Linked DNA regions of Streptomyces venezuelae. The protein of the gene in region 1 interacts with the protein of each later gene in a pairwise test. Links are inferred from orthologs where the notes say so. Each region holds a gene or a part of one and is shown in the gene's direction. Other genes may lie near its edges.

Region 1 (8,281 bases):
TCCAGGAACGCGTCGGAGCTGACGTCCAGGGCGGCGCCGAGCGCGCTGAGGGCGTTCTTCGACCCCTCACCCTGGAGGTTGTTGTCGAGGAACGTGCCGATGGTGAAGGTCAGCTTGTAGTCGCCGTCCTTCATGCCCTTGTCGACCGCGGAGCCGATGGACTGCTCCATGGCCGCGCAGCCGGGGCAGCGCGGGTCCTCGTAGAGGTGGACCGTGTTCTTCGTGTCGGACTTGCCGATCGTGACGGTGGTGCCGTCCTTGCCCGAGGTGTTCGCCGGGGTGACGACCTTGGCGTCGGCGGCCTCCTCCCACTTCGAGGGGGCGTTGGACTGCATGACGGCGTAGCCGACGCCGCCGGCTATGGCGAGGACACCGACGATCGCACCGGCGACGATGGCGCCGCGCTTGCGCTTCTCGCGCTTGCGCTCGGCCTCCTGCTGGGCGCGGATGCGCTCGCGCGCTGCGGACTTGGCGGCCTGGCTGTTGCGCTTGCTCATGATCTTTTTCTCCGTGTGGATGAACTGCGTGGGGTGCTGTGCTCAGGCGAGGACGGCCGAGCACGGCGGTCCACGCCGCCCCACGAAGTGCACGAGGAGCCGCGTGCGCGCCGCCGGCACCCGGCGCGCGGGGCGCGGCAGGCGGCGTACGGGCGGGCGGGAGGTGGTGACCGCGGCGACCGCGATCAGCAGGGGGCGGAACGTCGCCGCGGCGACCGCGCGGAGCAGCTGGGCCAGCGCCCGCTCGCCGCGCCGCAGCCAGGCCGCAGCGAGGAGGCCCACCCCGACGTGCGCCCCGAGCAGCAGCCAGGCCGCGCCCGGGTCCACGTCGGCGAGGAGCGCGGCGGCGCCGTGCCCCTCGGCGGTCATCCTGGCCAGCGGGGTCCCCACGGGCGCCCCGCCGCACAGCACGTCGAAGCCGACGGCGCGCAGCGGGCCCGCAACGGGGCCGCCCGCCTCGCCGTAACAGACGTGCTGCCCCGCGGTGAACACCGTGTCGGCGGCCAGCTCCAGGGGGATCAGGAGGGCCGCGATCCGTCCGTACCCGCGCTCGCGCCCCGCCGTCGCGTACGCGATGACGAAGACGGCGGCGGCGATCGCCGCGACGGTGGTCAGCGGCAGGGGAACGCGGGACAGCAGCACGTGCGACGCGGCGGACAGCGTCACGACGAGTGCCGTGAAGAGCGCCGCGCGCACCACTCTGAGCTGAATCCCGGATATGTCCATCGCGGAGGAGTGTGCCATGCGTTCCTGTGAGCGGTCCCTACAGCCCCGGGATCCGGCCGTTGCGGAACAGGTCGACGAAGATCTGGTGGTCGGCACGCGCCCGTGCGCCGTATGAGTGCGCGAAGTCGACGAGCAGCTCCGCGAAGCCGTCCTCGTCCGCGGCGATCGCGGCGTCGATGGCGCGCTCCGTGGAGAACGGCACCAGGTCGGAGTGGCCGCTCTCGTCGTCCGCGGCGGCGTGCATCGTGGCCGTGGCGCGGCCCAGGTCCGCGACGACGGAGGAGATCTCGTCGAGGTCGTCGATGTCCGACCAGTCCAGGTCCACGGCGTACGGCGACACCTCGGCGACGAGCTGGCCCGCGCCGTCCAGCTCGGTCCAGCCGAGCCACGGGTCGGCGTGGGCCTGGAGCGCGCGCTGCGAGATGACCGTGCGGTGGCCCTCGTGCTGGAAGTAGCCCCGGACGGCCGGGTCCGTGATGTGGCGCGAGACGGCGGGGGTCTGCGCCTGCTTGAGGTAGATCACGACGTCGTTCTCCAGGGCGTCGCTGTTGCCCTCCAGGAGGATGTTGTACGACGGGAGGCCCGCGGAGCCGATGCCGATGCCGCGACGGCCCACGACGTCCTTCACGCGGTACGAGTCGGGGCGGGTGAGCGAGGACTCCGGCAGCGTCTCCAGATAGCCGTCGAACGCGGCGAGCACCTTGTACCGCGTGGCGGCGTCGAGCTCGATGGAGCCGCCGCCGGCCGCGAAGCGGCGCTCGAAGTCGCGGATCTCGGTCATCGAGTCGAGCAGCCCGAAGCGGGTCAGGGAGCGGGCGTCGCGCAGCGCGTCCAGGAGCGGGCCCTGGGCGGTGTCCAGCGTGAAGGGCGGCACCTCGTCGCTCTTGGCGCCCGTCGCCAGGTCGTGGATCCGCTCGCGGTACGCCGCCGCGTACGTCCGCACGAGGTCGGTGATCTGGTCGTCGCCGAGCGCCTTCGTGTACCCGATCAGAGCCACGGAGGCGGCGAAGCGCTTCAGGTCCCAGGTGAAGGGGCCCACGTACGCCTCGTCGAAGTCGTTCACGTTGAAGATCAGACGGCCCTGCGCGTCCATGTACGTACCGAAGTTCTCGGCGTGCAGGTCGCCGTGGATCCACACCCGGCCCGTGCGGTCGTCGAGGTAGGGCCCGCCGTGCTGCTCGCGCTCCAGGTCGCCGTAGAACAGGCAGGCCGTGCCGCGGTAGAACGCGAAGGCGGAGGAGGCCATCTTCCGGAACTTGACCCGGAACGCGGCGGGGTCCGCGGCGAGCAGCTCGCCGAACGCGGTGTCGAAGACGGCGAGGATCTCCTCGCCGCGCTGCTCAGCCGTGGGCTGCGGGACCGACATCGCTGGGTGCCTCCTGGTACAGGGGTGGTGCGTGACACAGGGACGGACATTCCGCCCCCGGGGACAGGGGGATTTTCCGCCCCCTCGGGACAGGTGTTCCGCCCCTTCCAACGCTCGACCGTACCTCCGAGTGCCCGTCGGCTGTCGGCGCTCCGGATTAGACTTCCACGCTGTCCCCCCAGACTGTCCGCAGCCTGTAGCCCACCGTTCTCCGGAGGCCTCCCACCGTGACCAAGCCGCCCTTCACGCACCTGCACGTGCACACCCAGTACTCGCTGCTTGACGGTGCCGCGCGGCTCAAGGACATGTTCGACGCGGCCAATGAGATGGGCATGACGCACATCGCCATGTCCGACCACGGCAACCTGCACGGGGCGTACGACTTCTTCCACTCGGCGCAGAAGGCGGGCGTCACGCCGATCATCGGCATCGAGGCGTACGTGGCGCCGGAGTCGCGCCGCAACAAGCGGAAGATCCAGTGGGGCCAGCCGCACCAGAAGCGCGACGACGTGTCCGGTTCGGGTGGTTACACGCACAAAACGATCTGGGCGGCGAACAAGACGGGCCTGCACAACCTCTTCCGGCTCTCCTCGGACGCCTACGCGGAGGGCTGGCTGCAGAAGTGGCCCCGCATGGACAAGGAGACCATCTCCCAGTGGTCGGAGGGTCTCATCGCCTCCACCGGCTGCCCCTCGGGCGAGCTGCAGACGCGGCTGCGGCTCGGCCAGTTCGACGAGGCGGTGAAGGCCGCCGCCGAGTACCAGGACATCTTCGGCAAGGACCGGTACTTCCTGGAGCTGATGGACCACGGCATCGACATCGAGCGCCGGGTCCGCGACGACCTGCTCCGGGTCGGCAAGAAGCTCGGCATCCCGCCCCTGGTGACGAACGACTCGCACTACACGTACGCGCACGAGTCCGTGGCGCACGACGCGCTGCTCTGCATCCAGACCGGCAAGAACCTCTCGGACCCGGACCGCTTCCGCTTCGACGGAACGGGCTACTACCTGAAGTCCACGGACGAGATGTACGCCATCGACTCCTCGGACGCGTGGCAGGAGGGCTGCCGCAACACGCTCCTGGTGGCCGAGCAGATCGACACCACGGGCATGTTCGAGAAGCGCGACCTGATGCCGAAGTTCGACATCCCGGAGGGCTTCACCGAGGTCACCTGGTTCCAGGAGGAGGTCCGCCGCGGCATGGAGCGCCGCTACCCGGGCGGTGTCCCCGAGGACCGGCAGAAGCAGGCCGAGTACGAGATGGACATCATCATCCAGATGGGGTTCCCGGGGTACTTCCTGGTCGTCGCCGACTTCATCATGTGGGCCAAGAACAACGGCATCGCGGTCGGCCCGGGCCGAGGCTCCGCGGCCGGTTCGATCGTGGCGTACGCGATGGGCATCACCGACCTCGACCCGATCACGCACGGACTGATCTTCGAGCGGTTCCTCAACCCCGAGCGCGTCTCCATGCCCGATGTCGACATCGACTTCGACGAGCGCAGGCGCGTCGAGGTGATCAGGTACGTGACGGAGAAGTACGGCGCCGACAAGGTCGCCATGATCGGTACGTACGGCAAGATCAAGGCGAAGAACGCGATCAAGGACTCCGCGCGCGTGCTCGGATATCCGTACGCGATGGGCGACCGCCTCACCAAGGCGATGCCCGCCGACGTCCTCGGCAAGGGCATCGACCTCTCCGGCATCACCGACCCCAAGCACCCGCGCTACAGCGAGGCGGGCGAGATCCGGGGGATGTACGAGAACGAGCCGGACGTGAAGAAGGTCATCGACACCGCGAAGGGCGTCGAGGGACTCGTCCGGCAGATGGGTGTGCACGCGGCCGGCGTGATCATGTCCAGCGAGCCGATCGTCGACCACGCCCCGCTCTGGACCCGGCACACCGACGGCGTGACCATCACGCAGTGGGACTACCCCCAGTGCGAGTCGCTCGGCCTGCTCAAGATGGACTTCCTGGGCCTGCGCAACCTGACCATCATGGATGACGCCGTCAAGATGGTGCGGGCGGGCAAGGGCATCGACCTGGAGATGCTCTCCCTCCCGCTCGACGACCCGAAGACGTTCGAACTGCTCTGCCGCGGTGACACGCTCGGCGTCTTCCAGTTCGACGGCGGCCCGATGCGCTCGCTGCTTCGCCAGATGCAGCCCGACAACTTCGAGGACATTTCCGCCGTCTCGGCCCTGTACCGGCCGGGCCCGATGGGCATGAACTCGCACACGAACTACGCCGAGCGCAAGAACGGCCGCCAGGAGATCACGCCGATCCACCCGGAGCTCGAAGAGCCCCTGAAGGAGACGCTCGGCCTCACCTACGGCCTCATCGTGTACCAGGAGCAGGTGCAGAAGGCCGCGCAGATCGTCGCCGGGTACTCGCTCGGCGAAGCCGACATCCTGCGCCGCGTGATGGGCAAGAAGAAGCCCGAGGAGCTGGAGAAGAACTTCGTCCTCTTCCAGGCGGGCGCCCGCAAGAACGGCTACTCGGACGAGGCGATCCAGGCCCTGTGGGACGTCCTGGTCCCGTTCGCCGGATACGCGTTCAACAAGGCGCACTCCTCCGCGTACGGCCTGGTCACCTACTGGACCGCCTACCTGAAGGCGAACTACCCGGCCGAGTACATGGCCGCCCTGCTCACCTCGGTGAAGGACGACAAGGACAAGTCGGCCGTCTATCTGAACGAGTGCCGCCGCATGGGCATCAAGGTGCTCCCGCCGAACGTGAACGAGTCGGTGCACAACTTCGCCGCCCAGGGCGACGACACGATCCTGTTCGGTCTGGAGGCCGTCAGGAACGTCGGTTCGAACGTGGTGGAGTCGATCATCCGGTCGCGCAAGGCGAAGGGGAAGTTCACGTCCTTCCCCGACTACCTGGACAAGGTCGAGGCCACCGCCTGCAACAAGCGCACCACGGAGTCGCTCATCAAGGCGGGCGCCTTCGACACGATGGGGCACACCCGCAAGGGCCTCACCGCGCAGTACGAACCGATGATCGACAACGTGGTCGCGGTCAAGCGCAAGGAGGCCGAGGGCCAGTTCGACCTCTTCGGAGGGATGGGGGACGAGTCCGGCGGCGACGAGCCGGGCTTCGGTCTCGACGTGGAGTTCTCCGAGGAGGAGTGGGAGAAGACCTACCTGCTCGCCCAGGAGCGCGAGATGCTCGGCCTGTACGTCTCCGACCACCCGCTCTTCGGCCTGGAGCACGTCCTGTCCGACAAGGCGGACGCGGGCATCGGGCAGCTCACCGGCGGTGACTTCTCCGACGGGTCGGTCGTGACCATCGGCGGCATCATCTCGGGCCTGCAGCGCAAGATGACCAAGCAGGGCAACGCCTGGGCGATCGCCACCGTCGAGGATCTCGCGGGCTCCATCGAGTGCATGTTCTTCCCGGCCACGTACCAGCTGGTGTCGACGCAACTCGTCGAGGACGCCGTGGTGTTCGTCAAGGGACGCCTCGACAAGCGCGAGGACGTGCCGCGGCTCGTCGCGATGGAGATGCAGGTCCCCGACCTGTCGAACGCGGGCACCAACGCGCCTGTGATCATCACGATCCCGACGGTCAAGGTGAGCCCGCCGATGATCACCCGCCTCGGCGAGGTCCTCAGCCACCACCGCGGCAACAGCGAGGTGCGGATCAAGCTCCAGGGGGCGCAGAAGACCACCGTGCTGCGGCTCGACCGGCACCGGGTGAAGCCGGACCCGGCGCTCTTCGGCGACCTGAAGGTGCTGCTCGGCCCGTCCTGCCTGGCGGGCTGACCCGGCCCGCCTTCACCGGCTGCCGCATGCCATGAGGGGCGCACCCGAAACGGGTGCGCCCCTCATGCGTGCCATGTGTGCCTGGGTGTGCGTCAGTTGTGACCGAAGCGTCGCTGGTGCTTACGGGCAACATCAGCAGGGCTGCCCTGGGCCTGCGACTGCATCGACTGCTGTGCGTCCACCGCGGTCGACTTGGCCTGCTCCTGCGCCTGCTCGGCCTGCGAGGAGCGGTCCTGCTGGCCGCCCTGCTTGCGGTTCTTGTTCTTGGCCATGGTGATCTTCCTCCTGAGGGGGATCTGGGGGCCAGGACGCGACCAGATTCACATATGGCGACAAAGTGTGCATTTCAGAGAATTACCGTGCGTAATAAGCCCAGTCGGGAAGCGATCCGCCGATGCGCCACGCCGAAGATCGAGTTCCGGCCGTTAACCTCCGCCGGGTCGGGCAGACTCGAAGGGAACCCCCTCCAGGCACGTCAGGGAACCTCCAGGGAAAGAGGGTGGACCGCGTGGATCGCTGCATCGTCCTGGTGGACGCCGGTTATCTGCTGGGTGCCGCCGCGAGTCTCCTCGCGGGCGAACCGTCCAGGTCCCGGATCACCGTCGATCACTCCGCCCTCATCCAGGGCCTGCGCGAACGCGCGGAAGCCGACACCGAACGCCCCCTCCTGCGCATCTACTGGTTCGACGGCGCGCCCGACCGCGTACCCCAGCCCGAACACCGCAGGCTGCGCGTCATGCCGCGCGTCACCGTCCGCCTGGGCGCCCTGACCCGCAGCGACGGCCGGTGGGCCCAGAAGGGCGTCGACGCCGCCATGCACGCCGAACTGACCGAGCTGGCCCGCAACCGCGCCTGCTCCGACGTCGTGCTCGTCACCGGCGACGGCGATCTGCTGCCCGGCATGATGGCCGCCAAGGAACACGGCGTCGCCGTCCACCTGTGGGCCGTACAGGCCGCCGACGGCGACTACAACCAGTCCGAGGACCTGGTCGCCGAGGCAGACGAGCGGCGCGTCCTCGACCGCGCCTGGATCACCAAGGCCGTCCGCCCCAAGGAGCTCACCGGCATCTGCGCGCCCCCGCCCGTGCCGCGCCCCGAGATCGCCGCGATCCTCTCCGCCCCGCTGCCGGAGTCCGCGCTCGCCGCCGCCGCGCAGCACACCGAGGAAGAGCCCCAGGACCACCACCCCGAACCCGCCGCCAACGGCAGGCGGCCCGACGAGCACCGCATGCCGCCCGGCAAGGGCGTGCCCACCCCCAAGGACCTCGCCGCCCTGCGCGGCCCCGGCACCCAGCCCGCGCAGCACCCCACCAACGCGACGCTGCGCTGGTCCTCCGACAAGGGCTGGGTCGAGCGCCCCGGCGCCGCCGCCGAGGGCGCCGAGGCCGCGGCCCTGCCCACCCTCGCCCAGCTGACCACGGCCGAGCAGCGCTGGGCCGACCGCGAGGAGGACATCACCACCGTCGGCGGCGACCCCTTCGAGGTCGGACAGGTGTTCGCCCGGCGCTGGATGGCGCGCCTCCCCGAGCAGCACAGCCTGCAGAAGCTGTCGACGATGTACCCCCGCATCCCGCACCGCGTCGACGGCGAGCTGCTCCGCTACGCCGCACGGTTCGGCCTGCTCGCGCACAAGGACGACCAGATCGACGAGCACGACCGGTACGCGATCAGGGCCGGCTTCTGGCGCGAGGTCGACGCACGCACGGCCACCGAGCACGCGCCCGCGGGGGACCGCGCAGGGGATTGATACGGACGTACGGGGCGCCCCGGGCGCAGTCCGTGACCGCCGACCCCGTAGGCTCGTCCTTCGTGAGTACGCGCCCGACACCGGCAGTCCGACAGGGACTCCGTCAGGAACACGGCAACGACGCCGTCTGCGCGGTGCGCGACCTGGTGAAGACCTATCCGGCCGCCCGCGCCCG
Region 2 (7,132 bases), 2.2 Mb from region 1 along the record:
CCGCGAGGCCAGCACGAAGCCCCAGTCGCGGGGCGCCGTCGGCCCGCCCGCCGTGCGGTCGGGCCCGGGGGCGAACCCGGACTCCCTGCCGCCCACCCGGTACGCCACGGTCCGCAGCCCCGCCGCGCGCAGCGTCGCCTCGACGGTCCAGAAGACACGGGGTCTGGTCGTCAGGGGCCCGGCGTGGACGGCGAGGCGGCCGCCGTCGGCGAGGACGCGAGTGGCGAGGCCGTAGAACTCCTGGGAGTAGAGCTTCGTGCTGGGCGTGATGCCGGGGTCGGGCAGGTCGGAGATCACCACGTCGTACCGCGTGCGGGCGAGGCGCAGCCAACGGAACGCGTCGGCGTGGATCACGCGGACGCGCGGGTCGCGGTAGGCGTGGGCGTTGAGCTCGCTGAGGGCCGGGTCGTGCCGTGCGAGGTCGACGACGCCCGTGTCGAGTTCGACGACGTCGACGCGGCGCACGCCCGGGTGGCGCAGGATCTCGCGGGCCGCGAGGCCGTCGCCGCCGCCGAGGACCAGCACGCGCGCGTGGGGCCCGCGCATCGCGGGGGCGACGAGACCCCGGTGGTAGCGCGCCTCGTCGCGTCCGCTGATGCGCAGGCGGCCGTCGAGGAAGAGGTCGAGGGAGCCGAGCCGCCCGCCGGTGAGGACGACTTCCTGGACGTCGGTCTGCACGGCGACCCGCACGTCCCTGCCGTACACGGCGCGCCGGGCGGCCCGCTCGAAGTCGTCGACGAGCACGGCGGCGGAGGCGAGCAGGGACAGGACGACGACGTTGACGGTGAGGAGCACCCAGCGGGCGCGGACGCTCAGATCCTGCCGGAACAGGCCGAACACGAGTGCGCCGCCCGCGATCGCGTTGACGGAGCCGGTGAACAGGGCGCCCGTCAGCTGTCCGAACAGTGGCAGGAGCAGGAAGGGGAAGGCGAGCCCGCCGACCAGCGCCCCCACGTAGTCCGCGGCGAACAGGTCGGCGACCGCGCCGCCCGCATCCTGTCTGCGGATGCGCTGGATGAGCACCATGAGGAGCGGCACCTCGGCGCCGATGAGGACACCGATGGCGAGGGAGAACGCGACGAGCAGATACCGCGAACCGCCCGCCCACAGCTCGCCCCTGCCGCCGGACCACGCGAACGCCGCGTACAGCACCATGGCGCTGCACCCGCCGACCAGCGCGAGCGCCGATTCGAGGAGGCCGAACCAGGCGGACGCGTGGTGCCTGAGGCGTTTGGCGAGGAGCGAGCCGATGCCCATGGCGAAGACCATCACGGAGAGCACGACGGACGCCTGGGTGACCGAGTCACCGATCAAGTAGGCGGCGAGGGCGACGAGTTCCAGTTCGTAGACGAGTCCGCAGGCAGCGCAGACGAATACGCCCGTGAGGACGAGGAAGCGTCCCGTCCGGGGCGACACCGGCAGGCGCACCGTCGACTCGATCACGCCTGGAACGCTACGTCACCGCACGCTCACACCGGGTCCCCCACATGGGTGTAAACCGGGGTGCGCACCCCCACCCGTGTACGGGTCGCGACGAGTTGCCCCTCCTGGGGGTACGCGTGCCACGTACGCCACATCAGGGCCCCTTCGTGCCGCTGCGCGAGGAGCGCGGTGAACGCGTGCGGGCTGCCGGGAAAGACGCCCGCGAGCCCGTGCGGGTGCTCGGCGACGAGGGCGAGCAATTCCTGTGCGCGGCCCGCGAATTGGCCGTGCGACAGGACTTCCACCCGCGCCGCGAATTCGTACTCCCATTCGCCGACGCGCTTGGAGACGCCGAGCGGCAGCGGCGTACTGCTGCCGGGGATACAGGCCACCGTCTCGGAACAGCCGCCCCGCTCCTCCTCCAGGAGGACCTGATGCGAGGCCCCGAGGAGCCTCAACTGCATTCTTGCGTCGTCCAGTTCGAGGTCGAGGGTGGCGAGCGCGGGCAACGGCTCGCGCCCCAGGGCCCAGGCGAGATCCGCGGCGCGCGTGTCGGTATAGCCAGTCTTCAGGGTCGTGAGCATGGGTCGGCTCCGCTAACACGCAATGGAGGTGGGGCCGGCGCACCCGGAAGAGGCTCCGGGCGGTCGGTATGCCGGCTCGTGCCCACGAAAACGTCTTACGGGTTTCCGGATCGCTGTCCGTGAAACCTGTGCCGGTCGGTGAAACCTGCGCCGGTCCGTGAAACCTGCGCCGGCCTGTGAAACCTGTACCGGACGTCCGAGGGCGGTGCTGACGTTTAAGAGGGAATCATGGTCGGCGACACTGCCACTGCACTTTTACCCAACTACGTACGGTTTCCATCCCCATGAGGGCTACACAGTTCAACTGTTCAGTACAGCCACATGGCACGACACAGAAACGCCCGGCGGTGGTTTGAGCCGCCCCGCCGGGCGTTTCCGTGGACCGGTGGACCAGCTGCCCCGTGTCAGCTGCCTCCACCGCATCCGCCCCCGCCGCCTCCGCACGAGGACCCACCGCCCCCGCAGGAGGACCCGCCTCCGCACGAGGAGCCGCCGCCGCACGACGACGAACCGCCGCCGCACGAGGACCCGCTGCCCCCGTGTCCGCTCCCGGCCCACCAGCTGCCGCCGCCCGCCGACCCCGACGCCGCCCCCGAACCACTCCACCGCGACCGGTTCCCGCGCCGGCCGCGTCCCCCGTAACCGACCGCCGCGACCAGCGCGAGCACGAGCACCGCCACGAAGACGAAAGCCACGATCATGGCCCCCACACTCCTTCCGTTCCCCCGAAGCCGGTCCCCCCGTGGGCCGTGCTCCGTGCGTGACAGGGGGATGCCCCTGCCCGCACCGGCGCAAAGCAGAGTTGAGGAACTCCAGAGGTTCGGCGCAGGATGGCGGCCATGACCTCCACTTCCGGGAGCGGGCGCCCGCTGCTCAATCGCCGCCTCGCCGAGTTCGGTACGACGATCTTCGCCGAGATGTCCGCCCTCGCGGTCTCCACGGGCGCGATCAACCTGGGCCAGGGCTTCCCGGACACCGACGGGCCCGAGGCCGTCCGTGAGGCGGCGGTGCGGGCGCTGCGCGACGGGCGCGGCAACCAGTACCCGCCGGGTCCGGGCGTCCCCGAGCTGCGCACGGCGATCGCCGAGCACCAACTCGCCCGGTACGCCCTCTCGTACGACCCCGACCGCGAGGTCCTCGTGACGGCGGGCGCGACCGAGGCCATCGCCGCATCGCTGCTCGCCCTCGTCGAGCCCGGCGACGAGGTCATCGCCCTTGAGCCCTACTACGACTCGTACGCCGCCTCGATCGCCCTCGCCGGCGGCACCCGCGTCCCGGTCACCCTGCGCCCCGGCGACGGCCGCTTCCGCCTCGACCTGGACGAACTGCGCGACGCGGTCACCGACCGCACCCGCCTGATCCTCCTGAACACCCCGCACAACCCGACCGGCACGGTCCTCACCCGCGCCGAACTCACCGAGATCGCGAACCTCGCCGTCGAACGGGACCTGCTCGTCGTCACCGACGAGGTCTACGAACACCTCGTCTTCGACGAAGCCGAACACATCCCGCTCGCCACCTTCCCCGGCATGCGCGAGCGCACGGTCAGCATCGGCTCGGCGGGCAAGACGTTCTCGTTCACGGGCTGGAAGGTCGGCTGGGTCACCGCGTCGCCGGAGCTGGTCTCGGCGGTCCGCTCGGCGAAGCAGTTCCTCACGTACGTCTCCTCGGGCCCGTTCCAGTACGCCGTGGCGGAGGCGCTCGCCCTCCCCGACTCCTACTTCGACGACTTCCGCGCGGACATGCGCGCCAAGCGGGACCTGCTGAGCGAGGGCCTGACGGCGGCGGGCTTCGACGTCTACCGCCCGGCCGGCACGTACTTCATCACGACCGACATCACCCCGCTCGGCCTCGCCGAGAACGACGGCTTCGCCTTCTGCCGGGCACTCCCGGAGCGGGCCGGCGTCGTCGCCATCCCGAACGCGGTCTTCTACGACCACCGGGACGCGGGCGCGCCGTTCGTACGGTTCGCGTTCTGCAAGAAGACGGCGGTCCTGGAGGAGGCGGTGACGCGCCTCAAGTCACTGGCGGGCTGAGGTCGCACCGCGCACGCCGAGAGCCCGGCGGGCTGGACTGCATCCATCCCGCCGGGCTCTCACATGCCTACGGGCGGCCCTCAGGCCTCGGCGTCGCCCGGCTTCTCGTTGGTCTCGCCCTCGGCGGAGTCGACCTCGGACTCCAGGCCCAGCTGCTCGACGAGCCAGCGGTCGAACTCGATCGCGGCGCGCACCCAGCTGACGGTCGACGACACGAAGTGCTCCAGCGAGACGCCGGTGCCGATCAGCATCTGGGCCTCGCCGATGAGGCGGACCGTGCCGTCGTCGTGCGTGTGGCTGTATACCTTCGGCCACAGGGTCCGGCGGTTCCAGTCGTCGATCGACTCGAGAAGCCGCTGCTTCTCCTCGATCTGGTGGGGCCGGTCGTAGAACGTCCGCACCGAGAAGACCTGCTGGTCGTCCTCGCCGCGGAACATGAAGTACGTACGGAACTCCTCCCACGGCGCCGCGAGGTCGCCCTCGTCGTCGACGACGTGCTTGAGCTCCATCTGGTCCAGGAGCTGCTTGACCAGGTCCTGGTCGGGGACGACGGGGCCCGCCGGTCCTGCGCCCTGCTGCGGTTCGGGCTGTCCCCCGAAATTCGGAATCGAGGACGGGTCGATGCTCACGTACTTTGTCCCTTCGTATGGATGGGCCCATCCTCTCTCAGGAAGGGGCCCCCGGGGCAAGCCCGGCCCCGCGTCTGCCGGGTTTCTGCCGTTCGCCATCTGCGGACAGCCGTGCCCGATCGCGCAGTTCCCCGCGCCCCTTGGAGGGCGCTGCGCGCCCGTCAGGGGCGCGGGGAACTGCGCGAGCAACCACGATCCTGCCGCAGGCGGCGAACCACCTGCTCCGGCAGACGGGATGCCGACTACAGCGACTTACCCGCAGGGGAGCCCGACGCGGGGCCCACGATCAACCCATCCTCGAAACGGTCCACGCGGACCACATCGCCGTCCTTCACCTCGCCCGCGAGGATCTCCTTGGCGAGCTGATCGCCGATGGAGGTCTGGATGAGCCGCCGCAACGGCCGCGCCCCGTACGCCGGATCGTTGCCCTCGTCCGCGAGCCAGGCCAGCGCCTCGGGCGTGACGTCCAGCGTGAGCCGCCGGTCGGCGAGCCGCTTCGCGAGCCGGTTGATCTGCAGCTCGGCGATGTGCGCCAGCTCGTCCTTGGTGAGCGCGGAGAAGACGACGAGGTCGTCGAGCCGGTTGAGGAACTCCGGCTTGAAGGAGGCCCGCACCACCTCCAGGACCTGTTGCTTCTTCTCCTCCTCGGAGGTGAGCGGCTCGACCAGGTACTGACTGCCGAGGTTGGACGTGAGGACCAGGATCGTGTTGCGGAAGTCGACCGTCCGCCCCTGCCCGTCCGTGAGCCGCCCGTCGTCGAGGACCTGGAGCAGGACGTCGAAGACCTCCGGGTGCGCCTTCTCGACCTCGTCGAGAAGGACGACGCTGTACGGGCGCCGCCGCACCGCCTCGGTGAGCTGGCCGCCCTCCTCGTACCCGACGTACCCGGGAGGCGCGCCGACGAGCCGGGCGACGCTGTGCTTCTCGCCGTACTCGCTCATGTCGATGCGGACCATGGCCCGCTCGTCGTCGAAGAGGAAGTCCGCGAGCGCCTTGGCCAGCTCCGTCTTGCCGACGCCGGTCGGGCCGAGGAAGAGGAAGGAGCCGGTGGGCCGGTCGGGGTCGGCGATCCCGGCGCGCGTGCGCCGCACCGCGTCGGAGACGGCACGTACCGCCTCGCCCTGCCCGATGAGCCGCTTGCCGAGCTCGTCCTCCATGCGCAGCAGCTTCTGCGTCTCGCCTTCGAGGAGCCGCCCGGCGGGAATCCCGGTCCAGGCGCCCACCACGTCGGCGATGTCGTCGGGCCCGACCTCCTCCTTGACCATGGTGTCCTTGGCCTGGGCCGCGGCCTCCTCCTCGGCCTCGGAGGCGGCTTCCAGGTCGCGTTCGAGGGTGGGGATCTCGCCGTAGAGGAGCTTGCTCGCCGTGTCGAAGTCGCCGTCGCGCTGGGCGCGCTCGGCCTGGCCGCGCAGCTCGTCGAGCTTCTCCTTCAGCTCACCGACACGGTTGAGGGACTGCTTCTCCTTCTCCCAGCGTGCGGTGAGCCCGCGCAGCTCCTCCTCCTTGTCGGCGAGATCGCGCCGCAGCTTGTCGAGCCGCTGCTTGCTCGCCGGGTCCGTCTCCTTGCTGAGCGCCAGCTCCTCCATCTTCAGGCGGTCGACGGCGCGCTGGAGCTCGTCGATCTCGACGGGCGAGGAGTCGATCTCCATGCGCAGCCGGGACGCGGCCTCGTCGACGAGGTCGATGGCCTTGTCGGGCAGGAAGCGCGAGGTGATGTACCGGTCGGAGAGCGTCGCGGCGGCGACGAGCGCGCTGTCGGCGATCTGGACCTTGTGGTGCGCCTCGTACCGCCCCTTGAGTCCGCGGAGGATCGCGATGGAGTCCTCGACGCTCGGCTCGGCGACGAGGACCTGCTGGAAGCGGCGCTCCAGGGCCGGGTCCTTCTCGATCCGCTCGCGGTACTCGTCGAGGGTGGTCGCGCCGACCATCCGCAGCTCGCCGCGGGCGAGCATGGGCTTGAGCATGTTGCCCGCGTCCATGGCGGAGTCACCGCCCGCGCCCGCGCCGACGACGGTGTGCAGCTCGTCGATGAAGGTGATGATCTGCCCGTCGCTCTCCTTGATCTCGGAGAGGACGGTCTTGAGGCGCTCCTCGAACTCGCCGCGGTACTTCGCGCCGGCGACCATGGCGCCCAGGTCGAGGGAGACGAGCCGCTTGTTCTTCAGCGACTCGGGGACGTCCCCCTTCACGATGCGCTGGGCGAGCCCCTCGACGACGGCGGTCTTGCCGACGCCGGGCTCGCCGATGAGCACGGGATTGTTCTTGGTCCGCCGCGAAAGCACCTGCACGACGCGCCGGATCTCCTGGTCCCGCCCGATGACCGGGTCGAGCCTGCCCTCGCGGGCCGCGGCGGTGAAATCGGTGCCGAACTTCTCCAGGGCCTTGTACTGGCCCTCGGGGTCGGGTGTCGTCACCCGGCGCCCTCCCCTGGTCTTCTCGAATGCGTCCAGCAGCTTCCTGC
Region 3 (7,222 bases), 1.9 Mb from region 1 along the record:
CTGTGGAGAGCCAGCCGTCCGCCTGGGCCGCTGAGTAGGCGCCGAAGGCTGTCTTCACCATCGGGTGGTCCGGAGTCGTGAGGTCCTCCGCCCAGCACTCGCACCAGAAGCCGCGCTGGAGATCGGCGGCGCTCATGTCGGCGTTCAGCATGGGTGTCCGCCTGGAGGTTGTGCGTCCGTGAAGAGCTCCGCCGTCACCGTGTGGCCGCCGTCGCTGTTCCGCACCACCAACCGGTGGGCCAGTGCGCTGACCATGCCCAGACCTCGTCCGTGCGTCGCCTCCTCGTCCGGATGCTCGGCCTTCGGGGCTGTCTCCACGTCCCCGTCGTCCGTGATCGACAGCGCGATGGCCTGGGACGAGACCGCCAACGCCAGATGGAAGCTGCCCGACTGACGGCCGCTGGCCGTGTGCAGGATCGCGTTCGCGCTCAGCTCGCTCACGATCAATTCGGCGTCGTCCGCCAGCGGCGACCCTTGGAGGATGTCGCGCGTCCAGCGTCGGGCTCGGCTGACCTCCTCGGGGAGGCCTGGGCAGGTGAAGGTCCAGACTCGGGTACTGCTCGTATACTCGTGCATACAAGTTCCTTCGTGCTGGTGGGCCACCATGTGCAGCGGGTTCGAGCTAGATGAGTTTCACGCCGTCGTGGGCGCGAATGGCCGGTGGCGATGTCGCGTCGAGTGCGTCCAGGACGCGGATCGCGTAGGCCTCGTCGGCGAGTTCGGTGACTTCGTCGCGGGTCGCCCAGCGCAGAGCTCGGGTCTCGTCGCCGGGCGTGGGCGTACCGTCGGCGGCCTCGCATCGGAAGACCATGGAGACGATCAAGCCCGTCATGTTCTTGTAGATGCCGGTCAGGGTCGCGGGGAGTGCGATTTTGATGCCGGTCTCTTCGAGGACCTCGCGTTGCAGGGCCTCGGGGATGGTCTCCGCGCGTTCGAGGATGCCGCCCGGGGGTTCCCACTTGCCGTTGTCACGGCGCTTGATGAGGAGGGCCCGGTCCCGGTTGTCGACGATGACTCCGGCAACGCTGACAGAGTGCGGGCGGTTCGTGCTCACGGTCCTCGCTCTCTTCCCGGAACCTCGCCGATGGCTAGGCTGCCCACCGTAGCAACAGCGCTCAGCTACTCGTCTAGATATCTAAAGGAGTACATGTGATGTCGCTCCCGAGCCGGCTCGGTGCCGTCGACCCCACCAGTGATCGTGCGGTCTTCCGGCAGATCGCCGACCAGCTGCGCGAGGCCATCGACCGGGGACGGTTCAAGGAGGGCGAGAAGCTGCCCTCGGAAGCCGAACTCGTCGAGCACTACGGGGTCTCCCGGATGACCGTCCGTAACTCCTTCTCGATTCTGCAGGGCGAGGGGCTCGTGCACGCCGAGCACGGCAGGGGCGTCTTCGTGCGGCCACGGCAGCCCGTGCGGCGGCTCGCCTCCGACCGGTTCTCCCGCCGCCACCGCGAGCAGGGCAAGTCCGCCTTCCTCATTGAGGCCGATGCCGCAGGCGGCCACCCGGACGTGGACAGCCTGGAGGTCAAGGAGGAGAAGGCCACCCAGGACGTCTCCACGCGGCTCGGAGGCGTACGGCGGGTGCTCGCGCGTCGGCGGCGGTATCTCCTCGACGGGCGGCCGGTCGAGTTTGCCACCTCCTACCTCCCGCTCGACATCGCACGCGGCACGCAGATCGCCGACCCCAACCCCGGCCCCGGCGGCATCTACGCCCGCCTCGAAGAGCTCGGTCACCACCTGGACCGCTTCGAGGAGGAGATCCGGGCGCGGATGCCTTCTCCCGACGAAGTGCGGACGCTGCGGCTGGCCTCCGGTGTGCCCGTGATCAGCCTCATCCGTACCGCGTACGACACGGAGGGGCGGGCCGTCGAGGTCTGCGACACCGTCATGGCGGCGGACGCCTACGTCCTGTCGTACCGACTCCCGGCCACCTGACGGCTGGTCCGAGAGACCGCTGCCCGTCCGGGCCCGGAGAACGATGAAGGCCCCGACCGGCGAACCGGGCGGGGCCTTCATCTGCCCTGACGGGCGAGTGCGGAGGATACGAGATTCGAACTCGTGAGGGGTTGCCCCCAACACGCTTTCCAAGCGTGCGCCCTAGGCCACTAGGCGAATCCTCCGCCGCAAACAATACAAGACGTTGGGGAGTGCTCGCGAACACGATCCACTCGGGGGGTGCCCGGGGAGGTCCCCGGGGCGGAACCGTTCCTCCCGGCGTCGCTTCCACGGCCCGGGATCCGCTAGTGTGGGGGCCAGCCCCTCACGTGGCGCTATCTGACTGAACTCCCCCAGGGCCGGAAGGCAGCAAGGGTAGGTCGGCTCTGGCGGGTGCGTGAGGGGCGCTTTGCGTTCCGCGCGGTCCTGGTTGTCAGTGGTCGCCTATAACCTCGTATGCGTGTCGTCTCTCGCCTTGTACCGCCGCTATCGCCCGGAGTCGTTCGCCGAGGTCATCGGGCAGGAGCATGTGACCGACCCGCTGCAGCAGGCGCTGCGGAACAACCGGGTCAACCATGCCTACCTGTTCAGTGGCCCGCGCGGCTGCGGCAAGACGACGAGCGCGCGCATCCTCGCCCGCTGTCTCAACTGTGAGCAAGGTCCCACTCCCACGCCCTGCGGCGAGTGCCAGTCCTGCCGCGACCTGGCGAGGAACGGGCCGGGCTCGATCGACGTCATCGAGATCGACGCCGCGTCCCACGGAGGCGTCGACGACGCCCGTGACCTGCGCGAGAAGGCCTTCTTCGGTCCCGCGTCGAGCCGGTACAAGATCTACATCATCGACGAGGCCCACATGGTCACCTCGGCGGGCTTCAACGCCCTCCTGAAGGTGGTCGAGGAGCCCCCGGAGCACCTCAAGTTCATCTTCGCGACGACCGAGCCCGAGAAGGTCATCGGCACGATCCGGTCGCGCACCCACCACTACCCGTTCCGGCTCGTGCCCCCCGGCACCCTCCGCGACTACCTCGCCGAGGTCTGCGGCCGCGAGGGCATGGCCGTCGAGGACGGCGTGTACCCGCTGGTCGTGCGGGCCGGTGCCGGATCCGTGCGTGACTCCATGTCCGTCATGGACCAGCTCCTCGCCAGTGCCCGCGAGGACGGTGTGACGTATGCCATGGCGACGTCCCTCCTCGGGTACACGGACGGCTCGCTGCTCGACTCCGTCATCGAGGCCTTCGCCTCCGGCGACGGCGCCGCGGCCTTCGAGGTCGTCGACCGCGTCATCGAGGGCGGCAACGACCCGCGCCGCTTCGTCGCCGACCTCCTGGAGCGACTGCGGGACCTCGTGATCCTCGCCGCCGTGCCCGACGCCGCCGAGAAGGGGCTCATCGACGCCCCCGTCGACGTCGTCGAGCGCATGCAGGCGCAGGCCGGCGTCTTCGGCGGCGCCGAGCTCAGCCGCGCGGCCGACCTCGTGAACGAGGGCCTGACCGAGATGCGGGGCGCCACATCGCCGCGCCTCCAGCTGGAGCTGATCTGCGCGCGCGTGCTGCTCCCGGCGGCCTACGACGACGAGCGCTCCGTCATGGCCCGCCTCGAGCGCCTGGAGCGCGGCGGGAACTTCGTGCCCGGTGGTGGGCAGGGGGCCGGTCCCTCGATGGGGTACGTTCCCGGGCCCGAGGCCCACGCGGGCGGGCCGCAGGGTGGCGTGGCCATGCCGCCCGCCCCGCAGGGCCCGCCCGTGCCTCCGGGGGGCGGACCCGCGGCTGCGCGAGCGGCGGTTCGGGGGGCCGGCGGGGCGCCTGAGGCGGGGCCGACCCCGGCTGTGTCTCCTGCCTCAGCTCCGGCTGCACACCCTGCTCCCGCTCCGGCTCCCGCCGCGCAGGCGAGTGCTCCGGCGCCCGCAGCTGCCCCGGCCGCTCCGGCTGCCCCCGCAACTCCTCCCGCCGCCGAACCCGCCGGTGAGCGCCGGCCCGGTGGCTGGCCCACGGCTTCGGCTCCCGCACAGGGGGCGTCCGCGCCCCGCCCGGGCGGCTGGCCGACGGCGGCGTCCGCGGGTAGCGGCGCGCCCGCCTCCGCCCCGGCCCCTGCTCCGGCCCCGCAGGCCTCCGCTCCGGCTGCTGCCACCCCGCCGCCCCCGGCCGCCCCGATGGCCGCGGCACCCACGGGCGGGCCCGACCCGCGTTCCCTGTGGCCGAACATCCTGGAGGCGGTGAAGAACCGCCGCCGTTTCACGTGGATCCTGCTCAGCCAGAACGCCCAGGTGGCCGGGTTCGACGGGACGACCCTGCAGATCGGCTTCGTCAACGCGGGCGCGCGGGACAACTTCGCGAGCAGCGGCAGCGAGGACGTGTTGCGGCAGGCGCTGTCCGAGCAGTTCGGGGTGCAGTGGAAGGTCGAGGCGATCGTCGACCCGTCCGGGGGCTCGGCGCCTCCGCCCGCGGCCGGCAACTTCGGTGGCAGCGCTCCGCAGGCTCCGCGGCCCGCCGCGGCCCCGCAGCAGCAGGCTCCGCCCCCGGCCGCCGCTCCGTACTCACCGCCCACGCCGGCCCCGGAGCCCGCCCCGGCCCCTGCTCCGGCCGCGGCTCCGTCACGGGAGCACATCTCGCCCGAGGACGACATTCCTGAGGACGATGACCCGGATCTGGTCGAGTCGGCGCTGTCCGGGCATGACCTGATCGTGCGCGAGCTGGGCGCGACGGTGGTCGACGAGTACCCGAACGAGTAGCTGCCCGCACGGGGATTGCCGGGTAGGACGCCGACCCCGCCGCTTCGCGGCGGATGCCTCCCTCCCACCCACCCGTTCACCCGGCACCGCCACCACGAGGTAGGAACCCGGCCCCCCTGGACCTTGAGTGGGTGTGCCCGCTCCTACTCCCACCGGACGGTGCGGGGTGAACGGGCGGGTGGGTGGGAGTGATCCGGCGCGAAGCGGCGGGGTAGTCCGGAGTGGGCCCGCACCCGAAGGCCCAAACGTGCCGGGGACTGGAGGAACGTACAGGAGGGGGACGCGCGTCCAGTGGGTGGCCCGTACGAACGGGAGGAGCCGCGCGGGCTACCCTGACCCCGTGAAGGTCCTCGTCATCGGCAGTGGTGCCCGCGAACACGCCCTGTGCCGCTCTCTGTCCCTCGACCCCGACGTCTCCGAGCTGCACTGCGCCCCCGGCAACGCCGGCATCGCAGAAGTGGCCGAGCTGCACGCCGTCGACGCCCTCGACGGCGCCGCCGTGGCGGGCCTCGCCCAGCGCCTGGGCGCGGGGCTCGTCATCGTGGGCCCGGAGGCCCCCCTCGTGGCCGGCGTCGCCGACGCCGTGCGCGACGCGGGCATCCCCTGCTTCGGCCCCTCCAAGGAAGCCGCCCAGCTGGAGGGCTCCAAGGCGTTCGCCAAGGACGTGATGGCAGGCGCGAGCGTGCCGACCGCCCGGTCGTACGTCTGCACCACCCCCGCCGAGATCGACGAGGCACTCGACGCGTTCGGAGCGCCGTACGTCGTCAAGGACGACGGGCTCGCCGCCGGCAAGGGAGTCGTCGTCACGGACGACGTCGACGTGGCCCGCGCCCACGCCCTCGCCTGCGACCGCGTCGTCATCGAGGAGTTCCTGGACGGCCCCGAGGTCTCCCTCTTCGCCGTCACCGACGGCGAGACGGTCGTCCCGCTCCAGCCCGCCCAGGACTTCAAGCGCGCGCTCGACGGCGACGAGGGCCCGAACACGGGCGGCATGGGCGCGTACTCGCCCCTCCCGTGGGCCGACCCGAAGCTCGTCGACGAGGTCATGCAGAGCGTGCTGCAGCCGACCGTGGACGAGCTGCGCCGCCGCGGCACCCCGTTCGCGGGACTGCTGTACGCGGGGCTCGCGATCACGAGCCGCGGCGTGCGTGTCATTGAATTCAACGCCCGCTTCGGCGACCCCGAGACCCAGGTCGTCCTCGCCCGCCTCAAGACCCCGCTCGCCGGGCTCCTGATGGCCGCGGCGACCGGCAACCTCGCCGACCTGCCCCCGCTGCGCTGGAGCGACGACGCCGCGGTGACCGTGGTCGTGGCCTCGTACAACTACCCGGGTACGCCACGCACGGGGGACCCCATCGAGGGCCTGGACGAGGTCTCGGCGCAGGATGCCCCGGATGCGTACGTCCTGCACGCCGGAACGAAGCGCGACGGCGACGCCATCGTCAGCGCGGGGGGCCGCGTGCTGTCCGTGACGGCGGTCGGAGAGGGCCTCACCGAGGCGCGCGAGCGGGCGTACGCCGCGCTGTCCCGTATCCGCCTCGACGGGTCCCAGCACCGCACCGACATCGCGGCGAAGGCCGCCACGGAGGCGTGACGCACGCGGCTTCCCCACGCCGCCGGCGCGTGAATTTTCGGCCACCCCGAACCCCCAGGGCCCCGGATCTGACACTGGATCCGGGGCCCTTTCGGCATTCAGCTTTAGCCAAAGCCATTCCATCGGGTGACCGGTGGCCCATCCGGCTGACGACGACCGGCACCCCAACTAGGGTGCGGCGAAAGCGTTCAAGGCGCCCAGAGCCAAACAGACCACCGGCATTGCGATGTCGGTGGCGGGTGCCACAGTGGGGGAGTGAGCAAGACCAACGCCGTTGAAGTGCGCCGTCGGCTCCGGCCGGCGGCGACCGAACAGTAGGCAGCAGGGGGTGCCATCGGTCGTGTCAGGTACGGGTGTAGAGGTGGGCGCGCAGGCCGCGCGCTCCCGGGCCCTCGCCGTGCTGCGTCTGCGCAGCAGAGCGCTGGCCGTCGCCCTGCTGCCCGCGGCCGCCGCCGTCGTGCTGTTCGCGGCGGGGGCCACGGGGCATGCCGGTGGCGGGAGTTGGTACGTCGCGAGCTGGACCGTGGCGGTCGTCGCGCTGCTCGTCCTGCTCGCCGCGGGTGCGGTGGGCCTGGTCGTCGCGCGGGCGCGGCCCGCCCTGAGCCCCACCGTGCCGATCGCCGAGGAGTCGGCGCCCGATCTGTACCGCCTGGTGCGGGACCTCGCCGACCGCCTTGGCGTACCCGCGCCCTCGGCGATAGCGCTCACCCCGGACTGCGACAGCTGGCTCGAGGACCGTACGCATCCGGCGCACGGGCCGCAGACGGGGCAGGGCCGGGGTCGGGCGGGGACGTCGGAGGCCCGGAACGCGCACGCGCGGGGCGCCGCCGGTGCGGCCATCGGCTCCGGTGGCGGCGCAGGCGGGGTTGCCGCCTCCGTCACCTCCGCCACCCCCGTCGGCCCCGTCGCCCCGGTCCTCGTCATCGGCTCCCCGTTCCTGTGGTGGATGCGCGTCGGCGAGCTCC

Evidence for each region.
Region 2: the proteins of dnaE (region 1) and DEJ49_RS19045 interact in binary tests that used the Escherichia coli proteins (3 or more experiments, as listed by UniProt). The link is inferred for Streptomyces venezuelae from one-to-one orthologs.
Region 3: the proteins of dnaE (region 1) and DEJ49_RS17205 interact in binary tests that used the Escherichia coli proteins (3 or more experiments, as listed by UniProt). The link is inferred for Streptomyces venezuelae from one-to-one orthologs.

The regions. Positions count from the first base shown.
Region 1 is NZ_CP029191.1:1,979,831-1,988,111, reverse strand. The notes cover bases 2,484-6,559. They hold dnaE (DNA polymerase III subunit alpha), read left to right. Parts: upstream 2,484-2,816; coding sequence 2,817-6,359; downstream 6,360-6,559. Other genes in these bases: DEJ49_RS08885 (hypothetical protein), read right to left, coding at 6,452-6,559; DEJ49_RS08895 (DUF2252 domain-containing protein), read right to left, coding at 2,484-2,589. Outside these bases: DEJ49_RS08905 (DsbA family protein), read right to left, coding at 1-497; DEJ49_RS08900 (hypothetical protein), read right to left, coding at 540-1,223; more of DEJ49_RS08895, read right to left, coding at 1,261-2,483; more of DEJ49_RS08885, read right to left, coding at 6,560-6,631; DEJ49_RS08880 (NYN domain-containing protein), read left to right, coding at 6,868-8,106; DEJ49_RS08875 (ABC transporter ATP-binding protein), read left to right, coding at 8,169-8,281. UniProt on the Escherichia coli protein: DNA polymerase III is a complex, multichain enzyme responsible for most of the replicative synthesis in bacteria. This DNA polymerase also exhibits 3' to 5' exonuclease activity. The alpha chain is the DNA polymerase catalytic subunit.
Region 2 is NZ_CP029191.1:4,218,704-4,225,835, reverse strand. The notes cover bases 2,013-4,939. They hold DEJ49_RS19045 (pyridoxal phosphate-dependent aminotransferase), read left to right. Parts: upstream 2,013-2,836; coding sequence 2,837-4,042; downstream 4,043-4,939. Other genes in these bases: clpB (ATP-dependent chaperone ClpB), read right to left, coding at 4,914-4,939; DEJ49_RS19040 (YbjN domain-containing protein), read right to left, coding at 4,123-4,671. Also shown: DEJ49_RS19060 (polyamine aminopropyltransferase), read right to left, coding at 1-1,443; DEJ49_RS19055 (DUF2617 family protein), read right to left, coding at 1,470-2,006; more of clpB, read right to left, coding at 4,940-7,132. UniProt on the Escherichia coli protein: Shows aminotransferase activity with methionine and histidine as substrates, and to a lesser extent also with phenylalanine.
Region 3 is NZ_CP029191.1:3,838,971-3,846,192, reverse strand. The notes cover bases 2,013-5,029. They hold DEJ49_RS17205 (DNA polymerase III subunit gamma and tau), read left to right. Parts: upstream 2,013-2,395; coding sequence 2,396-4,663; downstream 4,664-5,029. Other genes in these bases: purD (phosphoribosylamine--glycine ligase), read left to right, coding at 5,004-5,029. Outside these bases: DEJ49_RS17235 (hypothetical protein), read right to left, coding at 1-151; DEJ49_RS17230 (ATP-binding protein), read right to left, coding at 145-576; DEJ49_RS17225 (NUDIX hydrolase), read right to left, coding at 623-1,054; DEJ49_RS17220 (GntR family transcriptional regulator), read left to right, coding at 1,153-1,935; more of purD, read left to right, coding at 5,030-6,257; DEJ49_RS17195 (hypothetical protein), read left to right, coding at 6,598-7,222. UniProt on the Escherichia coli protein: Part of the beta sliding clamp loading complex, which hydrolyzes ATP to load the beta clamp onto primed DNA to form the DNA replication pre-initiation complex.